Regions from separate parts of the Bradyrhizobium sp. TM102 genome, predicted to be linked through region 1. Evidence: predicted binding sites of a transcription regulator. Region 1 holds the regulator's gene; each other region holds the start of a gene.
What was found. The regulator HrcA, encoded in region 1, represses chaperone genes, less so after heat shock. The targets are predictions, from matches to a motif close to GTTAGCACTCNCNNNNNGNGAGTGCTAAC.

Region 1 (5,227 bases):
CGGTGAAAGAGGGCGAGCAGGTGGTGCCCGTCATCAACAAGATCTCGAGAGCATTTGCGAATGTGGTGATGACGCAGGACTGGCACACGCCGGGCCACATCTCGTTTGCGTCGGTGCATTCCGGCAAGAAGCCGTTCGAGACCGTCGACCTTCCCTATGGCAAGCAGGTGCTGTGGCCCGACCATTGCGTGCAGGGCACCGATGGCGCTTCGCTGTCGAAGGACCTTGCGATCCCGCACGCCGAGCTCATCATCCGCAAGGGCTTTCACAAGGACGTCGACAGCTATTCGGCCTTCCTCGAAGCCGACGGCAAGACCTCGACAGGACTTGCCGGCTATCTGAGGGGACGCAAGATCAAGCGCGTCTTCGTCGCAGGGCTCGCGACGGATTTCTGCGTCGCCTGGACCGCGCTCGACGCGCGCAAGGCTGGCTTCGAGGTCTATGTGGTGGAAGACGCCTGCCGCGGCATCGACACGCAGGGCTCGCTGGCAAAAGCCTGGGCCGATATGGCCAAGGCCGGCGTGAAGCGGATTCAGTCTGCGGATATCGCGAGCGCGCAGGGCTAGATGACTGTCATTCCGGGGCGATGCGAAGCATCGAACTATGGTGCGCCATTGCGCACCTGAGAATCCCGAGATTCCGGGTTCGGCTCTTCGAGCCGCCCGGAATGACGCAAAAAAATCAGTTCGCCGCGCCGCTCGACTCGTTGTTGTTCGCCGCGGCCGCGGGCTTCGCGCCGCCCTTGGCGACACCGACCAAGGCCGGGCGCAGCACGCGCTCGCCGATGGTGTAGCCGGCCTGCATGATCTGCACCACGGTGCCCGACGGCACCGACGGATCAGGCACTTCGTACATCGCCTGGTGGAAGTTCGGGTCGAACTTCTGGCCCTGCGGATCGAGCTTCTTCACGCCGTGCTTTTCCAGCGCGTTGAGCAGCGAACGCTCGGTGAGCTCGACGCCTTCGATCAGCGATATCAGGCCGGGATCGGCCGTGGCGCGGGCCTCGGCCGGAACGGCATCGAGCGCGCGCTGAAGATTATCGGCGATGTCGAGCACGTCGCGGGCAAAGCCGGTGATGCCGTAGAGGCGGGCGTCGGCGACCTCCTTGGTGGTACGCTTGCGCAGATTCTCCATCTCGGCCAGCGTCCGCAGCATGCGGTCACGCGCCTCGGCGGCTTCCTTCTGCAACAGCTCGACTGAGCCGGGCTCGGGATCGTCGGGCATGATGTAGGGTTTTGACACCACGGGCTCGCCGGTCGCGGCAGTCGTGTCTTCGGGTTGCCGGTCTTGCTCGGTCATCGGCTCTAATCTCGAACTCGTTTCCAGGGATTGTTGGCCCGGATATCGTGCCTAAAGCGCCGAAAATCAAGCGCCCGTGATCGGCGGAAACGCCGATCAGCCTCCCAAAAGACGGCTGACGATGCGGGCCGCGTAGTCCACGGTCGGGATCACGCGGGCATAATTCAGCCGGGTTGGCCCGATCACGCCCAAAACACCGACAATATGGCCGGCGGCATCCCGATAGGGCGAGATGATCGTAGAGGAGCCGGACAAGGAAAACAGTTTGTTCTCCGAACCGATGAAGATACGCACGCCCTCAGCGGTCTCGGCACGCCCCAGCAGGTCGATCACGCCGCGCTTGGTCTCGAGATCGTCGAACAGCAGGCGTACCCGTTCCAGATCCTCCAGCGCATGCAGGTCTTCGAGCAGATTGGCGTGGCCGCGGACGATGAGCTGGCGATCCTCGTTCTCGCCGCCGGACCAGCTGGCGATGCCGGCGGAAATCACCTTCTGTGCGAGCTGATCGAGCTCGGCACGGGCTTCTCCAAGTGCCGTCTCGAGCTCGAGCCGCGCCTCGGCCAGGGTGCGCCCGCGGATGCGCGCATTGAGGAAATTGCCGGCCTCGGTGATCGCCGAGGAGGGAACTCCGGGGGGCAGCGACAGCACGCGGTTTTCGACCTGGCCGTCCTCGCCGACCAGGATCACCAGCGCCTTTTCCGGTTCCAGACGGACGAATTCGATGTGTTTCAGCCGCGCATTGGATTTCGGCGTCAGCACCACCGCGGCGGCGCGGGTCAGGCCCGACAGCCGCGTCAGTGCCTGGTCCAGCGCCGCCTCGACCGATTGCGCCTGGCCGACGGTGGCAAGCTGGCTCTGGATCGACTGCCGCTCGGCCTCGTTGAGGTCGCCGACCTGCATCAGGGCATCGACGAAGAACCGCAGGCCGAGTTCCGTCGGCAGCCGACCGGCGGAGGTGTGCGGGGCGTAGATCAGGCCGAGCTGTTCCAGATCGGCCATGACGTTGCGGACCGAGGCCGGCGACAGCGGCATGGCGATGAGGCGCGAGATATTGCGCGAGCCCACGGGCTCACCGGTCGCGAGGTAACTTTCGACAATTTGACGAAAGATGTCGCGAGAACGCTCGTTGAGCTGGGCGAGGCCTGCGCGCGGCGCGATCAGATGGATCGGATCGTGATGGGCCACAGACGGTAACTCCTCTCAGATGCTCATAATTTGTCCATCCAGGAGGGTTCTGACAAGCGTCGCGTTTGCAGGGTGGAGAACCGGGGGTGAAAAAGCCTTGTCCTTTCCCCTTGCCGCATACCCTCACCCCACCTACAAGCACCGCGAATAGCCCTAACCTGCGAGTTTTGGAGGATTTCCCATGCGGCCAAGCCGCCGTGCGCCCGACGAATTGCGCCCCGTGACGCTCGAGCGCGGCGTGGTCAAATATGCGGAAGGCTCCTGCCTGGTGAAATTCGGCGACACCCATGTGCTGGTCACCGCCACGCTGGAAGATCGCCTGCCGCCGTGGCTGAAGGGCCAGGGCCGCGGCTGGGTCACCGCCGAATATGGCATGCTGCCGCGCGCGACCTCCGAACGCACCCGCCGCGAGGCCTCCGCCGGCAAGCAAAGTGGCCGCACCGTCGAGATCCAGCGCCTGATCGGCCGCTCGCTTCGCACGATCGTCGATCTCGAAGCGCTCGGTGAGCGCCAGATCACGGTCGATTGCGATGTGCTCCAGGCCGACGGCGGCACGCGCACGGCCTCGATCACCGGCGCCTGGGTCGCGCTCGCCGATTGCATCAACTGGATGAAGGCGCGCAACATGATCAAGGCCAATGTGATGCGCGACAACGTCGCTGCGATCTCCTGCGGCATCTACAACGGCACGCCCGTGCTCGATCTCGACTATGCCGAGGATTCGGAAGCCCAGACCGACGCCAATTTCGTCATGACCGGCGACGGCCGCATCATCGAGGTGCAGGGCACCGCGGAACGCGAGCCGTTCACGCAGGACGAGTTCCTGAAGCTGATCGCCCTGGCGCAAAAGGGCATCGCGCGTCTCGTGGACTTGCAGAAACTGGCTGTCGCGTAGTCAATAAGCCCATGCACCGCCGAATCACCGGAAAGCTGGTCATCGCCACCCATAATCCCGGCAAGCTCGCCGAGATGAAGGAGCTGCTCGCGCCGTACGGCATCGAGGCGGTGTCGGCCGGAGAGCTCGGCCTCGGCGAGCCCGACGAGACCGGCAACGATTTCCGCAGCAATGCCACGATCAAGGCGATCGCGGCAGCGCGGGCGACCAAGCTTCCCGCCTTTGCCGACGATTCCGGCATCGTGGTCGACGCACTCGACGGCGCGCCGGGCATTTTCTCCGCGCGTTGGGCTGGACCTTCCAAGGATTTCGCTGCGGCGATGGCGCAGATCGAGCGCCTGTTGCAGGAGCGCGGCGCCACCACGCCGGACAAGCGCAAAGCGCATTTCGTCTCCGCGCTCTGCGTCGCCTGGCCCGACGATCATCTCGAAGAGGTCGAGGCGCGCGTCGACGGCACGCTGGTCTGGCCGCCGCGCGGCACCGCCGGCTTCGGCTACGACCCGATGTTCCTGCCGGACGGCCACAGCCGCACCTTCGGCGAGATGGACAGCATCGAGAAGCACGGCCTGCCGCCGCTCGGCCTTGGCCTGTCGCATCGCGCCCGCGCCTTCGTGAAACTGGCGGAGATCTGCCTTGAGCCGCGCTAAGGAAGCCTTCGGCGTCTACGTGCACTGGCCGTTCTGCCTGTCGAAATGCCCCTATTGCGACTTCAACAGCCATGTCCGTCACGCCGCGATCGACGAGGCGCGCTTCGCCTCCGCCTTCGCGCGCGAGATCGCAGCCACCGCCGAGCGCTCGCCCGGCCGTGAGGTCACCTCGATCTTTCTCGGCGGCGGCACACCGTCGTTGATGCAGCCCGCAACGGTCGGCGCGGTGCTCGATGCGATCGGCAAGCACTGGACCGTCGCCAGCGATGTCGAGGTGACGCTGGAGGCGAATCCGACCAGCGTCGAAGCCACGCGCTTTGCCGGCTATCGCACCGCCGGCGTCAACCGCGTCTCGCTCGGCGTGCAGGCGCTCGACGATGCCTCGCTGAAAGCGCTGGGCCGCCTGCACAGCGCGCGCGAGGCGCTCGATGCCGTCGCCATAGCGCGCCGCTCGTTCGATCGCTATTCGTTCGATCTGATCTACGCCCGTCCCGACCAGACGCCGGCGATGTGGGCCGATGAGCTGCGTCTCGCCATCGACGAAGCGGCCGAGCATCTGTCGCTCTATCAATTGACGATCGAGGAAGGCACGCCGTTCTTCGGCCTGCACCAGGCCGGCAAATTGAAGACGCCGGACGAAGCGGTGGCGCGCGCGCTTTACGACGTCACGCAGGAGACCTGCGACAAGCTCGGGCTGCCCGCCTACGAGATCTCCAATCACGCACGGCGCGGCGCCGAGTGCCGGCACAATCTGGTCTATTGGCGCGGCGAGGAATATGCCGGCATCGGCCCCGGCGCGCATGGCCGGCTCGACATCGACGGCGTCAGGCACGCCACCGCCACCGAGAAGCGTCCCGAGGCCTGGCTGATGCGGGTCGAGACCAATGGCCATGGTGTCGTCACCGACGATCTGCTCAACAGCGAAGAGCGCGCCGACGAATTTTTGCTGATGGGACTGCGCCTCGCCGAAGGCATCGACCCCGAGCGCTACAAAGCCCTCTCCGGCCGCCCGCTCGATCCCAAGCGCATCGCGCTGCTGCGCGAGGAAGGCGCGATCACGGTGGATGCGACGGGCCGCTTGCGCGTGACGAGCAGCGGTTTTCCGGTGCTGGATGCAGTGGTCGCGGATCTCGCGGCATAACGCGCTGCCGTAGGGTGGGCAAAGCGAAGCGTGCCCACGAATTCCATGCGATTAGCTGAG
Region 2 (5,227 bases), 2.6 Mb from region 1:
GGTCGCATGCATCGCGTCATCAACGCGATCCTTGCGCTCCTTCACCTCGACCTCGGTCGCGCCGCCGACGCGGATCACCGCGACGCCGCCAGCGAGCTTGGCAAGACGCTCCTGGAGCTTCTCACGGTCGTAATCCGAGGTGGTCTCCTCGATCTGCGCCTTGATCTGGGCCACGCGCGCCTCGATGTCGGCCTTCTTGCCGGCGCCGTTGACGATCGTGGTGTTCTCCTTGTCGATCATCACCTTCTTGGCGCGACCGAGCATGTTGAGCGTGACGTTCTCGAGCTTGATGCCGAGATCTTCCGAGATCGCCTGGCCGCCGGTCAGGATCGCGATGTCCTGCAGCATGGCCTTGCGGCGATCGCCGAAGCCCGGAGCCTTGACGGCCGCGACCTTCAGGCCGCCGCGCAGGCGGTTCACGACCAGGGTCGCGAGGGCTTCGCCTTCGACGTCCTCGGCGACGATGACCAGCGGCTTGCCGGTCTGCACCACGGCCTCGAGCAGCGGCAGCAGCTCGTTCAGCGAGGAGAGCTTCTTCTCGTTGATGAGGATGTAGGCGTCGTCCATCTCAACGCGCATCTTGTCGGCGTTGGTGACGAAGTAGGGCGAGATGTAGCCGCGGTCGAACTGCATGCCCTCGACGACGTCGAGCTCGGTCTCGAGCGACTTGGCTTCTTCGACGGTGATGACACCCTCGTTGCCGACCTTCTTCATGGCGTCGGAGAGGAACTTGCCGATCTCCTGGTCGCCGTTGGCCGAGATGGTGCCGACCTGGGCGATCTCGTCGTTCGAGGTGACCTTCTTGGAGTTCTTCTGGAGGTCTGCAACGACGGCCTCGACCGCGAGGTCGATACCGCGCTTGAGGTCCATCGGGTTCATGCCGGCGGCAACCGACTTGGCGCCTTCGCGCACGATCGCCTGGGCCAGCACGGTGGCGGTGGTGGTGCCGTCGCCGGCCGCGTCAGCGGACTTGGAGGCGACTTCGCGCACCATCTGGGCGCCCATGTTCTCGAACTTGTCCTCGAGCTCGATCTCCTTGGCGACGGTGACGCCGTCCTTGGTGATGCGGGGAGCGCCGAACGACTTGTCGAGCACGACGTTGCGGCCCTTCGGACCTAGCGTGACCTTCACCGCGTTGGCGAGGATGTCGACGCCGCGCAGCATCTTGTCGCGCGCTTCAACCGAGAATTTGACTTCTTTGGCTGCCATCTGGAATTTTCCTTGAGGTTGACTGGAGGGAGAGAGGGGCTCTTAGGCCGCCTTCTTCTTGGAAGCGGGGACGTCGAGGACGCCCATGATGTCGCTTTCCTTCATGATCAAGAGATCGACGCCGTCGATCTTGACTTCAGTGCCGGACCACTTGCCGAACAGCACGCGGTCGCCGACCTTGAGGTCGATCGGGATCAGCTTGCCGGCTTCGTCGCGGCCACCGGGGCCGACGGCGACGACTTCGCCCTGGGAGGGCTTTTCCTTGGCAGTGTCGGGGATGATGATGCCGCCGGCGGTCTTCTCTTCTGCGTCGATGCGCTTGACCACGACGCGGTCGTGAAGCGGACGGAATTTCATGCAGCTCTCCTAAGCATTTGCACGAGTTGATGATTTTCGTCTGTTAGCAATCTGTGCCCGCGAGTGCTAGCACAGGCGAGGCTGAAATAGGACAGGAATTTTGCGGGAGCAAGGGCTTCTAGCAGAAAAATCAGCACCCGGAAGCGCGGACTGCCAGAATCTCTTTTCCATCGTTAACCGAGGCCGAGCCGTATTAGCACGGTGATCCATCTGCTGCTAACGCATTGAATTTCAACAGCTTGTTAAACTTTTGGGCTTGAGATGGGTTGTCAGTTTGCGTCACATTTCTCTCATGTGAGCGCATCAGTACCGGGTGGCTCGTAAGGCGCACACCGACCAGGCCGCCCCTTGAATGCGCTCCTGCAAAGGAGGTTGGCATGGGCGTGCGGAGTGGGGGCGTTTCCGAGGACTTTCGGAAACAGCTTTTAGGTTACGGGCTGACGACGGCACAAATCCTCTACCGGATGCCGGATCATCCCTCGCTGCTCCAGACCTACGTCTGGCAGAACTACGACATGTTTCCGAAATTCCCGGCGCTGAAGGATTTCCTGGCCTTCTGGCAGGAAAAGCTGGACGGTCCCCTCCATTCGGTCACCGTCGCGCACTCCAAGCTGATCAAGCCGGCCGAGCTGCGCGCCGTGGATGGCGTGTTCCGGCTGCATTGAGACGAATATCGGTCTCGTAGGGTGGGCCAAGGCGCTTAAGCGCCGTGCCCACCATCTCTCCATGATCGCGCGCGGAAGGTAGGCACGCTTCCGCCGTCGCTCTTCGAGCTATGGCGGACCAGTCGTTTTGCCAACCCTACCGATATCTCCCTTGCAGCTCGTCGGACGAACGCACTATTCCCGGGATCGCCTGAGGGGCGATCAGGCGCCCTCGCTGCAATAGCGTCTCCACATCGCGCGATAGGCCTCGTCGACCGCTCGCCCGTATGAGACGGGGTTGCTGGCGGCTGCGGCCCGGATCTTGTCGGGCAGCTCGCGGCGCAACCTGTCGAGCTCGCTGATCTCAGAACCTCGGCTCGTTGCGATTTCGATATACGCCTCATGGCTGTCCGTGACCCAGTCCGGCAAGCCGAGAGCGGTGAGGATGGAGCCGGCAGCACGGCTGGGCAGGCTGTTGCCGAGCTTCGCCACCACCGGCACGCCCATCTGCAAGGCTTCCCACGTGCTGACGCCGCCGTTCTGCGGGAACGGGTCGAGGCAGATATCGACGCGATTGAACGATGCCAGATGTTCGCTTCGCAAGGTGGCGCCGAGCAGATCGACGCGTTCGGCCGGCAATCCGCAAGCCTCGAACCGCGCCAGCAAATTTTCGCGGACCAGCTGGTCGTCCAGCGCAACATCCTTGATCAGCAGTCGCGAGCCCGGCACCCGCTCGAGAATCCTGGACCAGACTTGCGCCGCCTCGTCCGAAATCTTGCTGATGCGGTTGAAGACGCCGAAGGTGACGAAGCCGTTCGAGATCGCCGGCGTAGGTGCCCGCGGAATCTCGGTCGGCAGCGAGGCCAGCGTCACGAAGCACGGCAGGTCGACAACGGTCTCCGCAAACAGATGCCGAACCTCGAAGGGAATCGCGACCGGGTCCGAGAACAGATAATCGATCGTCGGCAGCCCGGTGCCAGTGCCGTGACCCCAGCCGTGCACCTGGATCGGTGCAGGCTTGCGCGCAAACACGCCGAGGCGGTTGCCTCTGGTATGGCCGGACAGATCGATCAGGATGTCGATGCCGTCGGCGCGGATCTCGGCGGTGAGGCGATCTTCGGTCCATTGCGAGGCGTCGCGCCAGCGATCGGCGATCCCCTGAAATTCACCGGTCGTCGCATCCACTTTCGACGAACAAGCGTAGCACACGACCTCGAACTGTGCCCGGTCATGGTGTTGGAGCACCGGCTTGAAAATCAACGCAGCCGAATGCGCGTTGAAATCCGACGAGACATAGCCGAGCACCAGACGGCGGTCCGGATCGCGGTTGTTGTCATGCGGGCCCGCCGCGCCTGAAGCGATTTTCGCGCCGACACGCTCCCACCACACCTGACGCGCCTGCTGATGCCGTTCAACGGTGGCGTCCCCCGCAAAATCGAGCGTGAATATCTTGTTGGAGATCGCGCTCTGCAGGTCAGGCTGGATGTCGAGGGCTCTGTCGAAACTGGCGAGGGCTTCGTCGACCCGGCCAAGTCCGGCGAGGCAAAGACCCAGCACCAGGTGAGCTTGAATGGAATCGGGATCGATCGCCAGCGCCTGCTGGCAGTCGTGGGATGCGTGGGCAATTTGCTGGATCTGGAGCAGGACACTGGCCCGCGCGAGCCACCCATTCGCGTCGTCGGGTGCCAGCGCAATTGCCTGATTGCCGTCTGCCAGCGCTTCGTCAAATCGCTGAAGTTCCCGTAAAGCCGTGGCACGGTTCGCCAGCGCCGCGGCATAGTCGGGCTTGATCGACAGCGCGCGGTTCAAGCTTGCGACGGCCTCGTCATAATTGCGTTGACGGCACAGCGCCCAACCCCGGCCGTTGTGGGCTTCGGCAAGGCTTGCGTCGAGTGCGATCGCCTTGTCGTAGCTGTGAAGCGCCTCCTCGTGAAGATCGAGGGCCACGCTCGCGTTACCGAGATTGGAGAGGGTTGCGGCGTGGTTGGGCCGCAAGGCGAGGGCCTTTCGATAGCTCGCGCAGGCCTCGTCGTGACGCCGCAGCCCGTTGAGCGCGACGCCCAGCCTCATATGAGCATCGGCAGATTGCGGATCCACGGCGACCGCCCGGCTCAGCAGGATTTCGGCTTGCTGAAAATTCTTGGCGTCGGACTCCAAAGCACCGAGCATGTGCAGCGCCATGAATTGGTTGGGCGCGAGCTGCAGGAGTTGCCGATAGGCAGCCTGGGCCTCGGCGAGAAGCCCGATCTTGTGTAGCTGGAGCGCATGCCCGAGCAACGGCAGCACTTCGGCCTTTTGCCGTTTCTGAAGCCGGGCATTTTGAAATGCACGCTGACCTACGCTGTTGCCCATGGCTTCAATCCCCCAGAATCTCTCTTCGAGATTAATTCAGCGGGAGGACGAATACGAGACGACGGCCGTTCGCCACGACAGCTTGGGACAAGCTACGACCGATCGGGTCATCGAGCCGCTAGCCTTGCGCCCGGCAATTGCCGCCTCATCCAAGACTGGATAATCTGTGCTCGGGTTGTACCCGTCCGGCGGGCGCGCTCAGATCAGGGAGGCAGACAATGGTCAAGCAAAAGGCATCAAGACCCGCAACGAAGACCGCAGTGAAGAAGCGGAGCGGCGCCAAAGCGGCGGCGCGATCCTCGGCACGCAAGGCGGTGAAGGCAAAGGCTCGCACTGCCGTACCGAAGAAGCCCGCACGTCCCAGGCAGCGCATCGCGATCAGCCATCACCGCGAGGAAGACTTCAAGGCCGATGGCCTGCGCGCTTACGCGAAATACCGCGACCTCGGCATCGCCGACGCTAGCCATGGCCTCGCGCAAGCGCACGTGATCCGGCTGCAAGGTCCTTGCGATCCGGCTGAGGTGTCAAAGCTGCATTTTCACGACGTCGACTTCCAGATGGTCTACGTGCTCAAGGGCTGGGTGAAGACTTATATGGACGGGCAGGGCGAGACGTTGATGAAAGAAGGCAGCGCCTGGACCCAGCCGCCGAAGATCAAGCACATG
Region 3 (5,227 bases), 970 kb from region 1:
CGCGCCCTTGCCCTTGTCCGGCAGCGCAGCCATGGCGGCGATCGACGCCTCCACCGCCCACGAGCTCTCCGAGGCTCGGACCATGCTCGAGACCTATCGGGCCCAGATCGAGCAGTGCGAAAAGCTGAAGGTCGAGCTCGACCTCATCCATGACGCCATCGACCGCACCAAGCGCGAAATCGCGACACTGCACGGCAAGAGCTTTGACGGCGGCGAAATGGCCAAGGTCAATGGCGAGCTCGGCGCGGTGGTCGGCGGCACCGAGCAGGCGACCCAGCAGATCCTCGAGGCCGCGGAGTCGATCGACCAGGCCGCCAGCGCAATGTCCAAGGTGGACTCGATCGACCAGCAGAAGCGGCTCGCCGACGACATCCAGGAACGCGTCATCTCGATCTTCGAGGCCTGCAACTTCCAGGACCTGACCGGCCAGCGCATCAGCAAGGTGATGGGCACGATGAAGTTCATCGAACAGCACATCAATGCGATGATGGAGATCTGGGGCGGCGTCGACGCGATCAAGTCCCACGTCGTGCCGCAGGTCGACAATCGCAGCGAGGACGACAAGCTTCTCAACGGCCCCAAGCTCGCCGGCGACGTCGGCCACGCCTCGCAGGACGACATCGACGCGCTGTTCGACTGAGCGGACGCGGCATAGCGAAAAACAAAACGCCGGCGAGAGCCGGCGTTTTTGATTTTGGCCCAGCCCGTCATTCCGGGGCGGCTCGACAGAGCCGGACCCGGAATCCGGAGATTTAAGGCAGGAAGCTCACCACATCGAGATTCTCAGGTGCGCGAGTGCGCACCATAGTTCGCGCTTCGCGCGCCCCGGAATGACGGAAGACGAACATCACGCCCGCGGCGCGCAGCGGACGTAGACCATGTTGCCGTAGCGGGTGGCGGCGTCCTTGTCGATGAAGCGGGTGATCAGGACGCGGCCGTCGAAGGAGATGATTTCGCGGTCCTGCTCGCCGGGGGTCGGACCCGCCGGTCCGATGTAGTTCTTGCCGCTCGGCGAGCCCTTCAGCCGCAGCTCCTGGGGCGTTGCCTGGTCGGCCAGATGCATGATCACGCCGCCGGAGGAGCCGGCGGTGATCACGTAGGGATTTTTGCACTGGGCCCGGGCGGCGGCCTCGGTGCGGGCGCGGTCGGCCGGGTTCTGGAACGAGGCGAGGCCCCAGCGGCCGACGATCTCGTCGCCGCGAATGGTCGCAGGCATTTCGGGCGCGACGCCCGGCTCGGCTTCGGGCGGCGGCGAGGACGACGAGAAGGACGGCAGGCTCATGCCGCCGCCGCAGGCGCCCAGCAGCAGCGCCAGACAAGAGGCGGCGGCCAGATTGGCAACCGTGCGCGCGTGAGCTGAACTGATCATGGCATTCCCCCGAACAAGACCATGGCCGCACCCCTCCTGCAGCCAAGCGCAAAACCGCTGCCGGAGCAATGACGTCCTTTAATACGTCGGCGCCCCGAACAAGTTTCCAGTGCCACCATCCTATATCCGCCTCACCAATCGCTTAACCACCTTTGCTTGACAGGATCGCGGCCAAGCCATATTTCCGGGCCCACTATTAGCACTCGGAAAGCCCGATTGCTAAGCACGCCGTTCGATCCTCGGGATAGGGGGATGGACGGAAGCGCCGCCCCACCCACTTCCACTACTTCCGAAGCGAGCCTCCAAAGGGAAACGTCATGGCTAAATCCAAATTTCGTCCGCTGCATGACCGTGTCGTGGTCAAACGTATCGACGCCGAGGAAAAGACCAAGGGCGGCATCATCATTCCGGACAGCGCCAAGGAAAAGCCCTCCCAGGGCGAGGTCGTCGCCGTCGGCCCCGGCGGCCGTGACGAGACCGGCAAGCTGACCCCGATCGACCTCAAGGTCGGCGACCGCGTGCTGTTCGGCAAATGGTCGGGCACCGAGGTCAAGATCGACAACGAAGAGCTCCTGATCATGAAGGAGTCGGACATCATGGGCGTACTGGCCTAAGGCCATCCGCCTGAACAGCCGCTGAATGTCATGCCCGGATCCAGGCGGTCCGGGCATCCATCATTCCGCCGGGTTCGGTCCACGAATCCCGGAATTGATGCGACGGGCGTGCGGCAGACACATCACCAAACACGAGGGATTGCTAAAATGGCTGCCAAAGACGTCAAGTTTTCCGGAGACGCGCGCGATCGCATGCTGCGCGGCGTCGACGTTCTCGCCAACGCCGTCAAGGTGACGCTCGGCCCGAAGGGCCGCAACGTCGTCATCGAGAAGAGCTTCGGCGCACCCCGCATCACCAAGGACGGCGTCACCGTCGCCAAGGAGATCGAGCTCGAGGACAAGTTCGAGAACATGGGCGCCCAGATGGTGCGTGAGGTCGCCTCCAAGACCAACGACCTCGCCGGCGACGGCACCACCACCGCCACCGTGCTGGCCCAGGCCATCGTGCGCGAAGGCGCCAAGGCGGTTGCCGCCGGCATGAACCCCATGGACCTCAAGCGCGGCATCGACATCGCGGTCGCTTCCGTCATCAAGGACATCGAGAAGCGGGCCAAGCCCGTCGCCGCCTCCTCCGAGGTCGCCCAGGTCGGCACCATCTCGGCCAACGGCGATGCCGCCATCGGCAAGATGATCGCCCAGGCGATGCAGAAGGTCGGCAACGAAGGCGTCATCACCGTCGAAGAGAACAAGTCGCTCGACACCGAAGTCGACATCGTCGAGGGCATGAAGTTCGACCGCGGCTATCTCAGCCCCTACTTCGTCACCAACCCCGAGAAGATGACCGCCGAGCTCGAGGATGCCTACATCCTCCTGCACGAGAAGAAGCTTTCGGGCCTGCAGGCCATGCTTCCGGTGCTGGAAGCCGTGGTGCAGTCGGGCAAGCCGCTCGTCATCATCGCCGAAGACGTCGAGGGCGAGGCGCTGGCCACCCTGGTCGTCAACCGCCTCCGCGGCGGCCTCAAGGTCGCCGCCGTCAAGGCGCCGGGCTTCGGCGATCGCCGCAAGGCCATGCTCGAGGACCTCGCCATCCTCACCGGTGGCCAGCTCATTTCCGAAGACCTCGGCATGAAGCTCGAGAACGTCACGGTGAAGATGCTGGGCCGCGCCGGCAAGGTCGTGATCGACAAGGAGAACACCACGATCGTCAAGGGCGCCGGCAAGAAGCCGGACATCGAGGCCCGTGTCGGCCAGATCAAGGCCCAGATCGAGGAGACCACCTCGGACTACGACCGTGAGAAGCTCCAGGAGCGTCTCGCCAAGCTGGCCGGCGGCGTCGCCGTGATCCGCGTCGGCGGTGCCACCGAGATCGAGGTCAAGGAGAAGAAGGACCGCGTCGAGGACGCTCTCAACGCCACCCGCGCCGCGGTGCAGGAAGGCATCGTCCCCGGCGGCGGCGTCACGCTGCTGCGCGCCAAGAAGGCGGTCGGCCGTCTCACCAACGCCAATGCCGACGTCCAGGCCGGCATCAACATCGTGCTGAAGGCGCTCGAGGCTCCGATCCGCCAGATCTCGGAAAACGCCGGCGTGGAAGGCTCGATCGTGGTCGGCAAGATCCTGGAGAACAAGTCCGAGACCTTCGGCTTCGACGCCCAGACCGAGGACTATGTCGACATGATCGAGAAAGGCATCATCGATCCCGCCAAGGTGGTGCGCACCGCGCTCCAGGACGCCTCCTCCGTGGCCGGCCTGCTGGTCACCACCGAGGCCATGGTCGCCGAAACGCCGAAGAAGGAAGCCTCGCCCGCGATGCCCGGCGGCGGCGGCATGGGCGGCTTCTAAGCCTCCGTTCCGTTACAATGTTGCGAAGGCCGCCTCCGGGCGGCCTTCTTTTTTGCCGACCCTGCCCCTCCGCTTTCCGATTCAACCGACGGCCAAAACCCACTACGGTGACGCGCCGATTCGAATTGTTTGGGCATGATCCTCTCGGAAAACCGCTTCACACTTTCCGGATCATGCCCGTTGCGCGAGGATTTCATCGATGCGTGCGCTTCTGGTTTGTTCGACAGCCCTTTTGGCTCTGCTTGCAGCTTCTCCGCATTCCGCATCCGCCCAGATGAAGCTGTCGCCGAAGGCCACGACGCCCGGTGGGCCGGAGACACGCTATTTCACCTCGATCGACGGGCTGATGGACGGCAATGCCGACGTGATCCTGAAGGAGACGCGCCAGGGCAAGACGGTGACGGCGGCCGTGCTCGACGTCTGCTATCCCGTCGCAAAGAATTCCGACCGCAAGGACCGCTTCGTCGTCAATCTCCAGGTCGCGGGCCAGACCCTGACCGGCACCACGCAGAGCATCAGCGAGAAGTCGCCCGTCAGCGTCAAGCTGCTGCGCAAGCAGAGCGGCGACACCTTCGAATTCCGCGGCCAGATCAGCATTGGCCAGGTCGTGACCGAGGTGACCTCGCCCGACAATTCCGATCTCAGCGAGAAGGAATTTCAGGACAACCAGACCTCCGACGACGGCATCACGCCGCAGCCGAAGGATTTCACCGACGTCTCGCCGGAGGCGATCGCGGTCAAGGTCAAGCTCGACGCTGCAACCGACTTCCTGAAGAGCCTGAAGGGCCAGGCGGTCGAGGTGACGCTGGCGAGCCTCACGGTCGGCTGCGATGCGCTGCGCGCAGGCGAGCAGACCATCAACATGTCGGTCGATCCCGAGCGCGCCGGCGCGCTGCTGGCGAAATTCAAGGCGACGCCGGGCGTCACCTCCGCGGGCTGGACCGCGGGCATGACCGAGATGGACCGCACCATCCGCTTCGCCGCAGCCGACTGGCGCGAGGGCGACAAGATCAGCAAGGACAAGCTCGCGGCCGCCGTCTCGAACGTTTTGAGCCGGACGCTCGCGGCAAAGCCGGTCTCGCAAAGCTTCAACCCCGCCACGGGCAAGCTCAAGCTGGTCTTCAAGCGGCCGAACCCGGATTTCCCCGCGCTCGATCTCACCGACACGATCGAGGTCGCAGGGCTCGTCTCGCCCGACAAACCGGGCGCGACCGACAAGCTCATGCTGTGGATCGGCAGCCCCGCGACGACGACCGCCGACGAGAGCAGCGGCGCCAAGCTCAATCTCTCCGACGACACGTCGGTCGACGAGGAAGGCGAGCAGCCCGACGACAACGGTTCGATCGAGGCGCTTGCCAAGGAGCTCAAGGGCCAGCGCTGGGATGCCGACAAGTCGGTGTGGAAGTAGGCTTTCGTGCCCCGGACGCTGCGCAGCACGTCAGTGATGCGCAGCAGAGCCGGGGCC

Region 2: the regulator HrcA is predicted to act here: its motif matches at 1,609-1,637, upstream of GDN70_RS15390 (co-chaperone GroES).
Region 3: the regulator HrcA is predicted to act here: its motif matches at 1,565-1,593, upstream of groES (co-chaperone GroES).

Annotation. Positions count from the first base shown of each region.
Region 1 is NZ_AP021855.1:694,609-699,835, reverse strand. Features, by position in the region: gene pncA (bifunctional nicotinamidase/pyrazinamidase) at 1-566, shown strand, start outside; gene grpE (nucleotide exchange factor GrpE) at 682-1,299, opposite strand; gene hrcA (heat-inducible transcriptional repressor HrcA) at 1,396-2,484, opposite strand; gene rph (ribonuclease PH) at 2,666-3,379, shown strand; gene rdgB (RdgB/HAM1 family non-canonical purine NTP pyrophosphatase) at 3,391-4,026, shown strand; gene hemW (radical SAM family heme chaperone HemW) at 4,013-5,167, shown strand.
Region 2 is NZ_AP021855.1:3,260,892-3,266,118, forward strand. Features, by position in the region: gene groL (chaperonin GroEL) at 1-1,209, opposite strand, end outside; gene GDN70_RS15390 (co-chaperone GroES) at 1,252-1,566, opposite strand; gene GDN70_RS15395 (usg protein) at 1,944-2,231, shown strand; gene GDN70_RS15400 (tetratricopeptide repeat protein) at 2,433-4,562, opposite strand; gene GDN70_RS15405 (cupin domain-containing protein) at 4,781-5,227, shown strand, end outside.
Region 3 is NZ_AP021855.1:7,091,147-7,096,373, forward strand. Features, by position in the region: gene GDN70_RS33550 (protein phosphatase CheZ) at 1-640, shown strand, start outside; gene GDN70_RS33555 (hypothetical protein) at 848-1,369, opposite strand; gene groES (co-chaperone GroES) at 1,687-1,983, shown strand; gene groL (chaperonin GroEL) at 2,131-3,762, shown strand; gene GDN70_RS33570 (hypothetical protein) at 3,962-5,170, shown strand.